DNA from 4 places in the Ensifer sp. LBL genome. Region 4 is predicted to be linked to each of the others. Evidence: riboswitches for the same ligand, from Rfam matches in the RefSeq annotation. Region 4 holds a riboswitch; each other region holds the start of a gene.
The links. Region 4 has a riboswitch for cobalamin ahead of OKW20_RS12095 (DUF1636 family protein). Riboswitches for the same ligand answer to the same signal wherever they lie in the genome.
Positions count from the first base shown of each region.

Region 1: it holds a riboswitch for cobalamin, as region 4 does, so the genes downstream of both, nrdH (glutaredoxin-like protein NrdH) here and OKW20_RS12095 (DUF1636 family protein) in region 4, are expected to answer to the same signal.
Region 2: it holds a riboswitch for cobalamin, as region 4 does, so the genes downstream of both, bluB (5,6-dimethylbenzimidazole synthase) here and OKW20_RS12095 (DUF1636 family protein) in region 4, are expected to answer to the same signal.
Region 3: it holds a riboswitch for cobalamin, as region 4 does, so the genes downstream of both, OKW20_RS02780 (aromatic ring-hydroxylating oxygenase subunit alpha) here and OKW20_RS12095 (DUF1636 family protein) in region 4, are expected to answer to the same signal.

Region 1 covers NZ_JBNDJY010000002.1:293,970-296,163, reverse strand. The annotation lists gene nrdE (class 1b ribonucleoside-diphosphate reductase subunit alpha) at 1-444, opposite strand, end outside; gene nrdI (class Ib ribonucleoside-diphosphate reductase assembly flavoprotein NrdI) at 414-830, opposite strand; gene nrdH (glutaredoxin-like protein NrdH) at 843-1,064, opposite strand; cobalamin riboswitch at 1,454-1,679, opposite strand; gene OKW20_RS08605 (acyl-CoA thioesterase) at 1,831-2,194, opposite strand, start outside.
Region 2 covers NZ_JBNDJY010000003.1:333,250-335,443, forward strand. The annotation lists gene OKW20_RS13275 (SDR family oxidoreductase) at 1-490, shown strand, start outside; cobalamin riboswitch at 574-786, shown strand; gene bluB (5,6-dimethylbenzimidazole synthase) at 833-1,528, shown strand; gene OKW20_RS13285 (DUF2865 domain-containing protein) at 1,541-2,194, opposite strand, start outside.
Region 3 covers NZ_JBNDJY010000001.1:564,359-566,552, reverse strand. The annotation lists gene OKW20_RS02785 (DUF6656 family protein) at 1-212, opposite strand, end outside; cobalamin riboswitch at 530-730, shown strand; gene OKW20_RS02780 (aromatic ring-hydroxylating oxygenase subunit alpha) at 835-2,079, shown strand; gene OKW20_RS02775 (2Fe-2S iron-sulfur cluster-binding protein) at 2,081-2,194, shown strand, end outside.
Region 4 covers NZ_JBNDJY010000003.1:86,845-89,038, reverse strand. The annotation lists gene OKW20_RS12105 (ABC transporter substrate-binding protein) at 1-36, opposite strand, end outside; gene OKW20_RS12100 (ABC transporter ATP-binding protein) at 33-836, opposite strand; gene OKW20_RS12095 (DUF1636 family protein) at 859-1,272, opposite strand; cobalamin riboswitch at 1,378-1,593, opposite strand; gene OKW20_RS12090 (RidA family protein) at 1,778-2,194, opposite strand, start outside.

The DNA.
Region 1 (2,194 bases), on a different contig from region 4:
GGCAAGCGCCTCGTTGCCGCGCGCCAAGGCCATCGCCACCATGCAGACGCGGTCTTCGTAGCGCTCCAGGTAGCGCTTTCCGTCGAAGGTTTTGAGCGTATAGGACGTGTAATATTTGAAGGCGCCGAGGAAGGTCGGGAAACGGAACTTCTTCGAATAGGCGTGGTCGTAGAGATCGCGCACGAAGTTGAACGAATACTGGTCCAGCACTTCCTGCTCGTAATAGCCCTCGATCACCAGATAATCGAGCTTTTCCCGCAGGTTATGGAAGAACACCGTGTTCTGGTTGACGTGCTGCAGGAAGTACTGTTTTGCCGCCAGCCGGTCCTTGTCGAGCTGGATCCGGCCCTCCTCGTCATAGAGGTTCAGCATGGCGTTCAGCGCATGATAGTCGAGCGCTGCTTCCGTCGCCTTCAGGGGGCGTTCGAGTGTCGTGACGTCCAAAATCGTTCCATCCCGTGTCTGACATTGGCGACGTCCTCTTCGGTTCCGAGAAGTTCGAACCGGTAGAGGTAGGGCACCCGGCACCTGGCCGAGATCACGTCGCCGGCGATCCCGAAGGTCGCGCCGAAATTGCTGTTGCCCGCAGCGATCACGCCGCGGATGTGAGAGCGGTTGCCCGCGTCGTTCAGGAAGCGGATCACCTGTTTCGGCACGGCACCTCGGCCATCGTCGCCGCAATAGGTCGGTACGACGAGCACATAGGGCTCCGAAACCGTAAGTGCATCCTTACTTTCCCTAAGCGGTATGCGGGCTGTGCGAAGGCCGAGTTTCTCAACGAAGCGATGGGTGTTTTCCGAGCGGCTGGAAAAATAGACGATCAGCCCCATCGCTTCTCTCCCTCAGGAAAGCGCGCTGATCATGTCCGGGCGGAACCCCGCCCAATGCCGTTCGCCGGCGACGACCACTGGAACCTGCCGGTAGCCGAGACCCTGCACGAGCGCGAAACCGTCGGAATCCTCCGAGATATCGACGATGCGATAATCGATGCCCTGACGGTCGAGCGCGCGGGTGGTGGCGGTGCATTGGACGCAGGCAGGTTTGCTGTAGACGGTGATCGACATGGGTTCCTCGTGAGGGGCTGGCAAATGGGCGCAAAAAATCGGCGGGCCGCGCGAACGCGAACCGTGGGCTTGGCGATAGGGCATGAAACATCGCTCCCCGGTCGCCTCGACCGGAGCGGATGTCGGCAAGCTGGTCCATGTGCAGCTACGCGACCTGGCCGGCTCGTTCTGGTCGGGCGCTCCGGAATTTCCGCGGATGCGGACTCTCAGGGCGCGGCCTTTCGATCAGGCGCGCAACAATGCGCACCCGTCCGCAGAAGGTGGATCTGAACTGGAAGAAACTGACATGACTTCACCCCGAAGCTTTCGACAGGCTGCCGGGGAGATGTCGAGACGATCGGGCAGGCTCATCCTGCCACGCACTCAACCCCTCCGGACACCCCGCCCGTGGACGTTTGTTGCTCGAGGCAGGTCTCCTGGCTTACGGGTCAAAGCTTCCATCCCGACCTTCCCGAGGCCTCATGCCTCAGTGGTCCAATTCCGGACAGTCGCTCGCCGTCTACAGTTGCGGGGGCAGCTACGGCATAGCCTGAGCGGAAACCCGCCGGCGCACCGTATTCCCGTCTTAGCTCCCAATCCTTGCGAATCGGAAGAACCTCGAACACTAGATATAGTAGTTCATCGCAAATCTGCGTCAATAGGTTCTATATGCTGGAGGCGGGGGTGCAGAGGTCTTTTCTTTTTCGGTGTGGATAACGGGGAGTAAATGGCGGCGCGCAATCAATCCTGTGGACCGAGGGCGCCATGAGCGACACTCCCGGCTTGCTCAGGCGGCGAAGGCCGCAACCGGGCGGTTGCGGCTGTCGACGGCCACCATCACGAAAGTCCCGGTGACGGTCAGCAGACGCACGCCGCTGAGCAGTTCTTCCGACCAGAGCTCGACCTCTATCGTTGTGGAACTGCGTCCGGTCCGGGTGACGCGCGCCAGCGTGTCGACGATCGTTCCGGCGGCGACACGCCGCTTGAAATCGCTACTGCAGGAGGCGAGCACCATCGCTTTGCCGGTCAGCCGGGTCGCGGCGACGAAGGCCGCCTTCGTCATCTGGGCGAGTGCATCGCCGCCAAAGAGCGCGCCGGCGCTGTTGGTCTGGCCCGGAAAAACGATGTCGGTCATGCCGACGAAATTGGCC
Region 2 (2,194 bases), 250 kb from region 4:
ACTCTTCGACCGCATGTTCGCGATCAACGTGCGCGCACCGTTCTTCCTGATGCAGGAAGCGGTGAAAGTCATGCGGCGCGAGAAGACCGAAGGCACGATCGTCAACATCGGCTCGATGTCGGCGATGGCCGGCCAGCCGTTCATCGCCGCCTATTGCTCGTCGAAAGGCGCGCTCGAAACGCTGACCAAGAACACGGCCTATGCGCTGCTGCGCAACCGCATCCGCGTCAACGGGCTGAATATCGGCTGGATGGCTTCCGAAGGCGAAGACCGCATACAGCGCGAGTTTCACGGCGCGGCTGCCGATTGGCTCGAAAAGGCGGCGGCTAGCCAGCCTTTCGGCCGGCTCGTCGATCCGGCCGAGGTGGCGCGTGCCTGCGCCTACCTGTCGTCGGCCGAATCCGGACTGATGACCGGATCGGTCATCTGCTTCGACCAGTCGATCTGGGGCGCCTATGACGGTTCGCCGCATCCGGTCGCTCCGCTCTGAGGCGAGGCAGCAAGAAGCAGGTGGAAAGCGGCGCACCAGTTCCCGACCGGGACGGCGCCGCTTGTCTTTGTCAAACGGCTGTGCACTTAGTGCCGTCGTCAGGTGCCCGCGAAAGCGGGAGAATCGGGAATCCGGTCGAAATTCCGGAACGTGCCCAACGCTGTGACGGGGACGATCGCGTCTAAGATGGCCTTGAATTGATTCAAGGTTCTGCCACTGGATCTTCAATCGATCTGGGAAGGTGGGGCGATCGGTTGAACCGAAGTCAGAAGACCGGCCTGGCGAGATAGACCGAACCCCGCGTGGACGGCGGGAGGTTTTCGCATTGTTGGGGATCGAACGATGCTGACTGAACCGAAGGGCGGCCTTGCGGCTGCCGGTGCCTTTTCGCTGCAAGAGCGGGAGGCCGTCTACCGTGCCATCGAGACACGTCGCGACGTGCGCGATGAATTCCTGCCCGAGCCATTGCCCGATGATCTGATCAGGCGCCTGCTGGCCGCGGCACACAGCGCCCCGTCCGTGGGCTTCATGCAGCCCTGGAACTTCGTGCTGGTGCGGGCGGAAGAAACGCGCGAGCGGGTTTGGCAGGCGTTTCGCCGCGCCAATGACGAGGCCGCGCTGATGTTCGAGGCGGAACAGCAGGGAAAGTATCGCGCGTTGAAGCTCGAAGGCATTCGCAAGGCGCCGCTCAGCATCTGCGTCACCTGCGACCGCACGCGCGGCGGCACTGTCGTGCTCGGGCGTACCCACAATCCGCAGATGGACGTCTATTCCACCGTCTGCGCCGTGCAGAACCTCTGGCTTGCAGCGCGCGCCGAAGGGGTGGGTGTCGGCTGGGTCAGCATCTTCCACGAGGCCGAGATCAAGGCGATCCTCGGCATCCCCGACGATATCGAGATCGTCGCCTGGCTCTGCCTCGGCTATGTCGACCGCCTCTATCAGCAGCCGGAACTCGCCGTGAAGGGCTGGCGCCAGCGCCTTCCGCTCGAGGACCTGGTTTTCGAAGAAGGATGGGGATGCAGCAAGGAGAAGGCGTAAGGCTTCGTCCGATCAATTCTGGACCGGCTGATAGGCCGGTCCCTTCGGGTGCTTGAGGTCGATCGCAGTTTCTTCCTGCGGCAGGTAGGTGGGGCCGACGACGCGCACCTTGTTCTTCGACGGATCATAGGGCCGCTCTTCGGCCGGCACCTTGACAGTCTCGCCCGCCGCTTCCGGCTTCTTCGTCTCGATGACGATGATCGACGACTGGTCGTCGCCGGTCTTCGTACCTGTCGTCTTCGGCGTGGTTGCGGCGGTCTGCGGTATCTGGCAGCCGCACTGGCCGGGCTTGCTGACGGCGCGGGTGCGATAGGCAAAGGCGTTGGGCATTTCGGTATAGGGACGGCCGGTCACGGCCGAGACCATCTTGTCGCTCTCTTCCGTGTTGAGGTCGTGGAAATAGAGCTCCGTCTCAGCCCCTGGGCAGCGGGCCCGGCAGGCCTGTTCGTCGCGTGGGAAATCGGCCGGCGTCGCATCCGAAGAGATCGGGAAGAAGGCACCGTCACAGGTGCGCACGCACATGGTTCTGAGCGTGCCGCTATAGTAGCGCTCCTGCGGCGCGTAGCCGTCTTCGCCATGTCCGAGCATCGGGCCGTAGGCGTCCTCCGGTGGCAGGTCGGCAACGATGTTGCGGTGGCTTTCCGGCACGTCCGGTTCGACGCTTGC
Region 3 (2,194 bases), on a different contig from region 4:
TTGATCCGCTTATGGGTCGTGTCGCCGGCGGTGTTGAGCTTCTTGCCCGTCCTGTCCGCAACTTCCTCATAGCTCAGGTAGCGCCGTTCGCTCGGCACCCATTGCCTGCGATTGATCCGGCCCGTGCGCAGGAATTCGGTATGAACCGCCGTCTTCGGCGGGATTGTCGGCGGCGCCTCGGCTGCCGCGTCGTAGTATCTCAACTTTGCCATGATCGTCAGCGCGCCATCTGCCTGCCTGCAGGACCTCTCTCGTCCGCCGGCTAGGCTAGCGGCTCATGGTTAATGAATGATTGCCTCCTGGCTGCATCATGAGCGTTCCCTATCTGACGGGATGTCGCAAACGGGCGAAGCTTTCCCGCGTCTGCGCCGCCCGCGCCGCAAAAGGCGGCAAATGCCCAAGACGTGGGCTATCTATATGTTTATAGTGTAAAAAATCTATGACAGGCACCGGTGATGGCGGTTTTTCCCGTGTCGTCATTCTGGAATTGGATGTCGCTATCCGGCAGCTGCCAGGGCGGTTTCCGCGATTACATATCCTTACTCAAGGTGCCGTCTTCGAAGAGAAGTCGGAGAATTGGGAAGCCGGTCAAATCCCGGCGCTGCCCCCGCAACGGTGGTGGAGCGAAAGCCTCGGCAAAGGCCACTGGACGGTTCGTCCGGGAAGGCGCCGGGCTGGTCCGAAAGGACGGCTCCTGAGCCCGGAAACCAGCCTTGACGGACATAACCGTAACAGGTTGCGGCGGGCAGCCGGATCGGAGCCTTAGACGCATGGGCGTGCGCCCGTGCGGGTTCCTGTCCTGCCTCTCCGAAACATGGCGCATGAGGACAGGACATGGACACCAGAAACGATATGCTGCGAAAGCTGAAGGGTCGACGCGACGGCTACAGCCTCGATCGGGCCTTCTACATCGATCCCGACTACTATCGGCAGGATCTGGAAAACATCTGGTACAAGGATTGGCTGTTCATCGGCCATGACTGCGAGATCCCGCGGGCCGGCAATTACTTCACCGTCCAGGTCGGCGACTTTCCCGTCGTCATCACCCGTGACCGCCAGGGCACGATCCGCGCCTTGCACAATTCCTGCCGCCACCGCGGCTCCCGCGTCTGCACGCAACAGAAGGGCTCGTCGGCAAAACTCGTCTGTCCCTATCACCAATGGACCTACGAGCTCGACGGTTCGCTGCTGTTCGCCCGACAGATGGGCGAGGATTTCGACAAGGCCGCCCACAGCCTGAAACCGATCCACTGCGAAACGGTCGGCGGCTACATCTTCATCAATCTTTCGGAGAACCCTGCGGACTTCGCGGCATTTCGCGAACTGGTCACGCCCTATCTCGCGCCGCACCGCCTCGGCGAAACCAAGGTCGCCTTCGAAAGCACGATCATCGAAAAGGGCAACTGGAAGCTCGTCTGGGAGAACAACCGCGAGTGCTACCATTGCGCCGCCAATCATCCAGAACTCTGCCGCACCTATCCGGAAGCCCCGACCGCGACCGGGGTGCAGGGCGCCAAGGATGATCCCGTGATCGCCGAACATTGGGCGAAATGCGAGGCCGAAGGCTTGCCGAGCGAATTCAGGATGTCGCCGACCGGCCAGTTCCGCGCCGCCCGCATGCCGCTTGTCGACAATGCCGAAAGCTACACCATGTCGGGCGCGCGCGCCGTCAGGCGGGCTTTGTCGGCCGATGTTTCCCAGAGCCAGATCGGCACGCTTCTGATGTTCCATTACCCGACCACCTGGAACCATGTGCTTGCCGACCACGCCATCACCTTCCGCGTACTGCCGCTCGGGCCTGAACTTACCCAGGTGACGACGAAGTGGCTGGTCAACAAGGATGCGGTCGAAGGCATCGATTACAATCTCGAAGAACTGACGCATGTCTGGACCGAGACCAACGATCAGGATCGCCAGATCGTCGAGGAGAATGCCTTCGGCATCCGCTCGCCGGCCTATGAGCCCGGTCCCTATTCGCCCGAGCACGAAGGCGGCGTGATGCAGTTCGTCGAGTGGTACTGCAAGTTCATGGAGCAGCGCCTTGCCGGCGACGCGGCTCCGCTTTCAAGGGTCGCCTGACATGCAGATGGCCTCCTCGTTTCACCATTTCGACGCGCTGCATGTCTGGATCGACCGGCAGCAGATGCTCGAATGCACATCGGCGGTGGTCGAGACCGCCGATGTCATGACCTTC
Region 4 (2,194 bases):
GAAAAGAAGGGAAAATGGGGCAATATTGATCTTCATGAAATAGATCCCTGTCGAGGAAGTGAAAAGGAAAAGCGGGCGCCGCCGGCGGAAGCATTGTGAACGGTGGCAGTGACGCCGAAGGCGGCCGAAAGTTCGCCGGGGCTGAGCACCTCTTCGGGCGTGCCGAAGGCCGTCAGCCGCCCGGCAGTCAGGATCGCGACGTCGGTCGCAAACTCGGCGGCGAGATTGATGTCGTGCAGCGTCGAGACGATCGTCAGCTTCAACGTCTGCAGCAACTCGAGGATTTCGAGCTGGTGACGGATGTCGAGATGGTTGGTCGGCTCGTCGAGAATGATGATGCGCGGCTCCTGCGCCAGAGCGCGGGCAATCAGCACACGCTGCTTCTCACCGCCCGAAAGTGTGGCGAACTGGCGACCGGCCAGATGCGCGAGATCGAGATGCGCGAGTGCATGCTGCACCCGATCGCGGTCGAAATCGCTCCAGCCGCTCAAGCCTTCCCGCCGCGGAATGCGCCCCATCATCACGACGTCGCGCACGCTGAAGGGAAAGTCGCCGGGCATTTCCTGCAGGACGACGGCGATCGTCCTTGCTGCCTCGCGCGCCGAGATCGACCAGAGATCGATGCCATCGACCGAAACACGGCCGGCATTCGGCTGCACCGCCCGGTAGAGGCAGCGCAGAAGCGAGGTCTTGCCGGCACCGTTCGGCCCGAGGATCGCAAGCCGGCTGCCCGCCGCGATCGAAAAGCCGATGTCCTTGACCAGCGTCAGCCCGGCGCGCGGCCCCCAGTGAAGGCCCTCGACCTTGAGTGCCGCTCCCGTTGCCGTGCAGCTCATGGGTTGATCCCTCCCTGCGCCGTCATTGGAAGTGCCCGCCGAGGTCTTCGGAAACGAGCATCGCTGCGGGGATGCGGGCAAGCGTCTTGCCTTTCAACCCGCGTGGCCGCTCGGCCGCCCGCGTCATGCCATCGCCACGCTCGGCATAGGTTGTGGCAAAGCGTACGAGATCGTCGATGTCTTCGTCCGGCGAGACGTCGCCGAAGAGATAGGTCGCCTTTCCCGTCGCCTGGAAGGCGATGGTGCAGGGCCGCGTGCAGGCCGCCATGCACACCGTGCCGGCAATCGAGAAGTCACGATCGAGCGGTGCGCCGAGTGCAGCGATGCTGCCGCTCAGCCGCTTGATCAGCTCGGCGCCGGGCGCGCAGGGGCCACCGGTGAAGCGGCAATCGGTGCAGACCGTTATCTTGTGCTGTCGGAAATTCGGCTCAGCCATTCCTGCCCTCCGCCGGACTGACGGCAAGAGATGGCGAAACGGCAGAAGGACGGATAGCCGTCGTGCGAAAGCCAGTTCTTTTCCATCGGAACACCCCGTCCGTTGTGGTTGATCGGTTCGATGGCAGGTCTCCTGGCTCGCGGGTCGTGGCGCATCCACGTCTTCCCGGCTGATCGCCAGTGACATGGTGTGAATGCGCTTTCCGCTCACAGTTGCGGGGGCAGCCACGGTCTCGGCCCCATCAGGGTCGTCCGTTCCGTGTTCCCTTTTCAGCCGCCTCCGCATTGTCGCGGACGCAGCACCATCACCGCCTTCCTCGCATGTTTCGACGGGGGAGACAACCGCACGGCACAGGCGGGAAGGATCTATCAACATGCGGCGTATCGTCATGCGCAGTTTGTTATTAAATAACATTACGTCGCGCAAGCCGAAAATTGAGCGTCGGACACGATCCGACGCTCAACAGCCGAAATCCGCCGTAAGGCCGACAGACGGCCGTGACGCCTCAGAACTCCGGCGGAAAGAGCTCGGCCGTCAGCGTCACCGCCACCGCGGCGTTGCCCGGCAGGTTGCGCACGCCGCAGACGGAGCGGATATGGCCGGCCCTTTCGCCAAAGGCGGCAGCCAGAAACTCGGAGGCGCCGTCGAGCACCTTCGGGTGGTCGAGGAAATCCTCGGTGCAGGCGACATGCCCCTCCAACCGGACGATCTGGCGAATGCGCTCGAAACGGCCGAGATGTTCGTGGATCTGCGCCAGCGCATTGAGCACCGCCAACTCGGCCGCCTTGCGCCCCTCGTCGATCGTCACGTCGCGCCCGAGCAGCCCCGTATGCACGAAGCGCCCGTCGAGCAGCGGCCCCTGCATCGAGACATGAAGCATCTCGCCCGCCTCGATCACCGCGCGATAGGCGCCGAGCGGCTT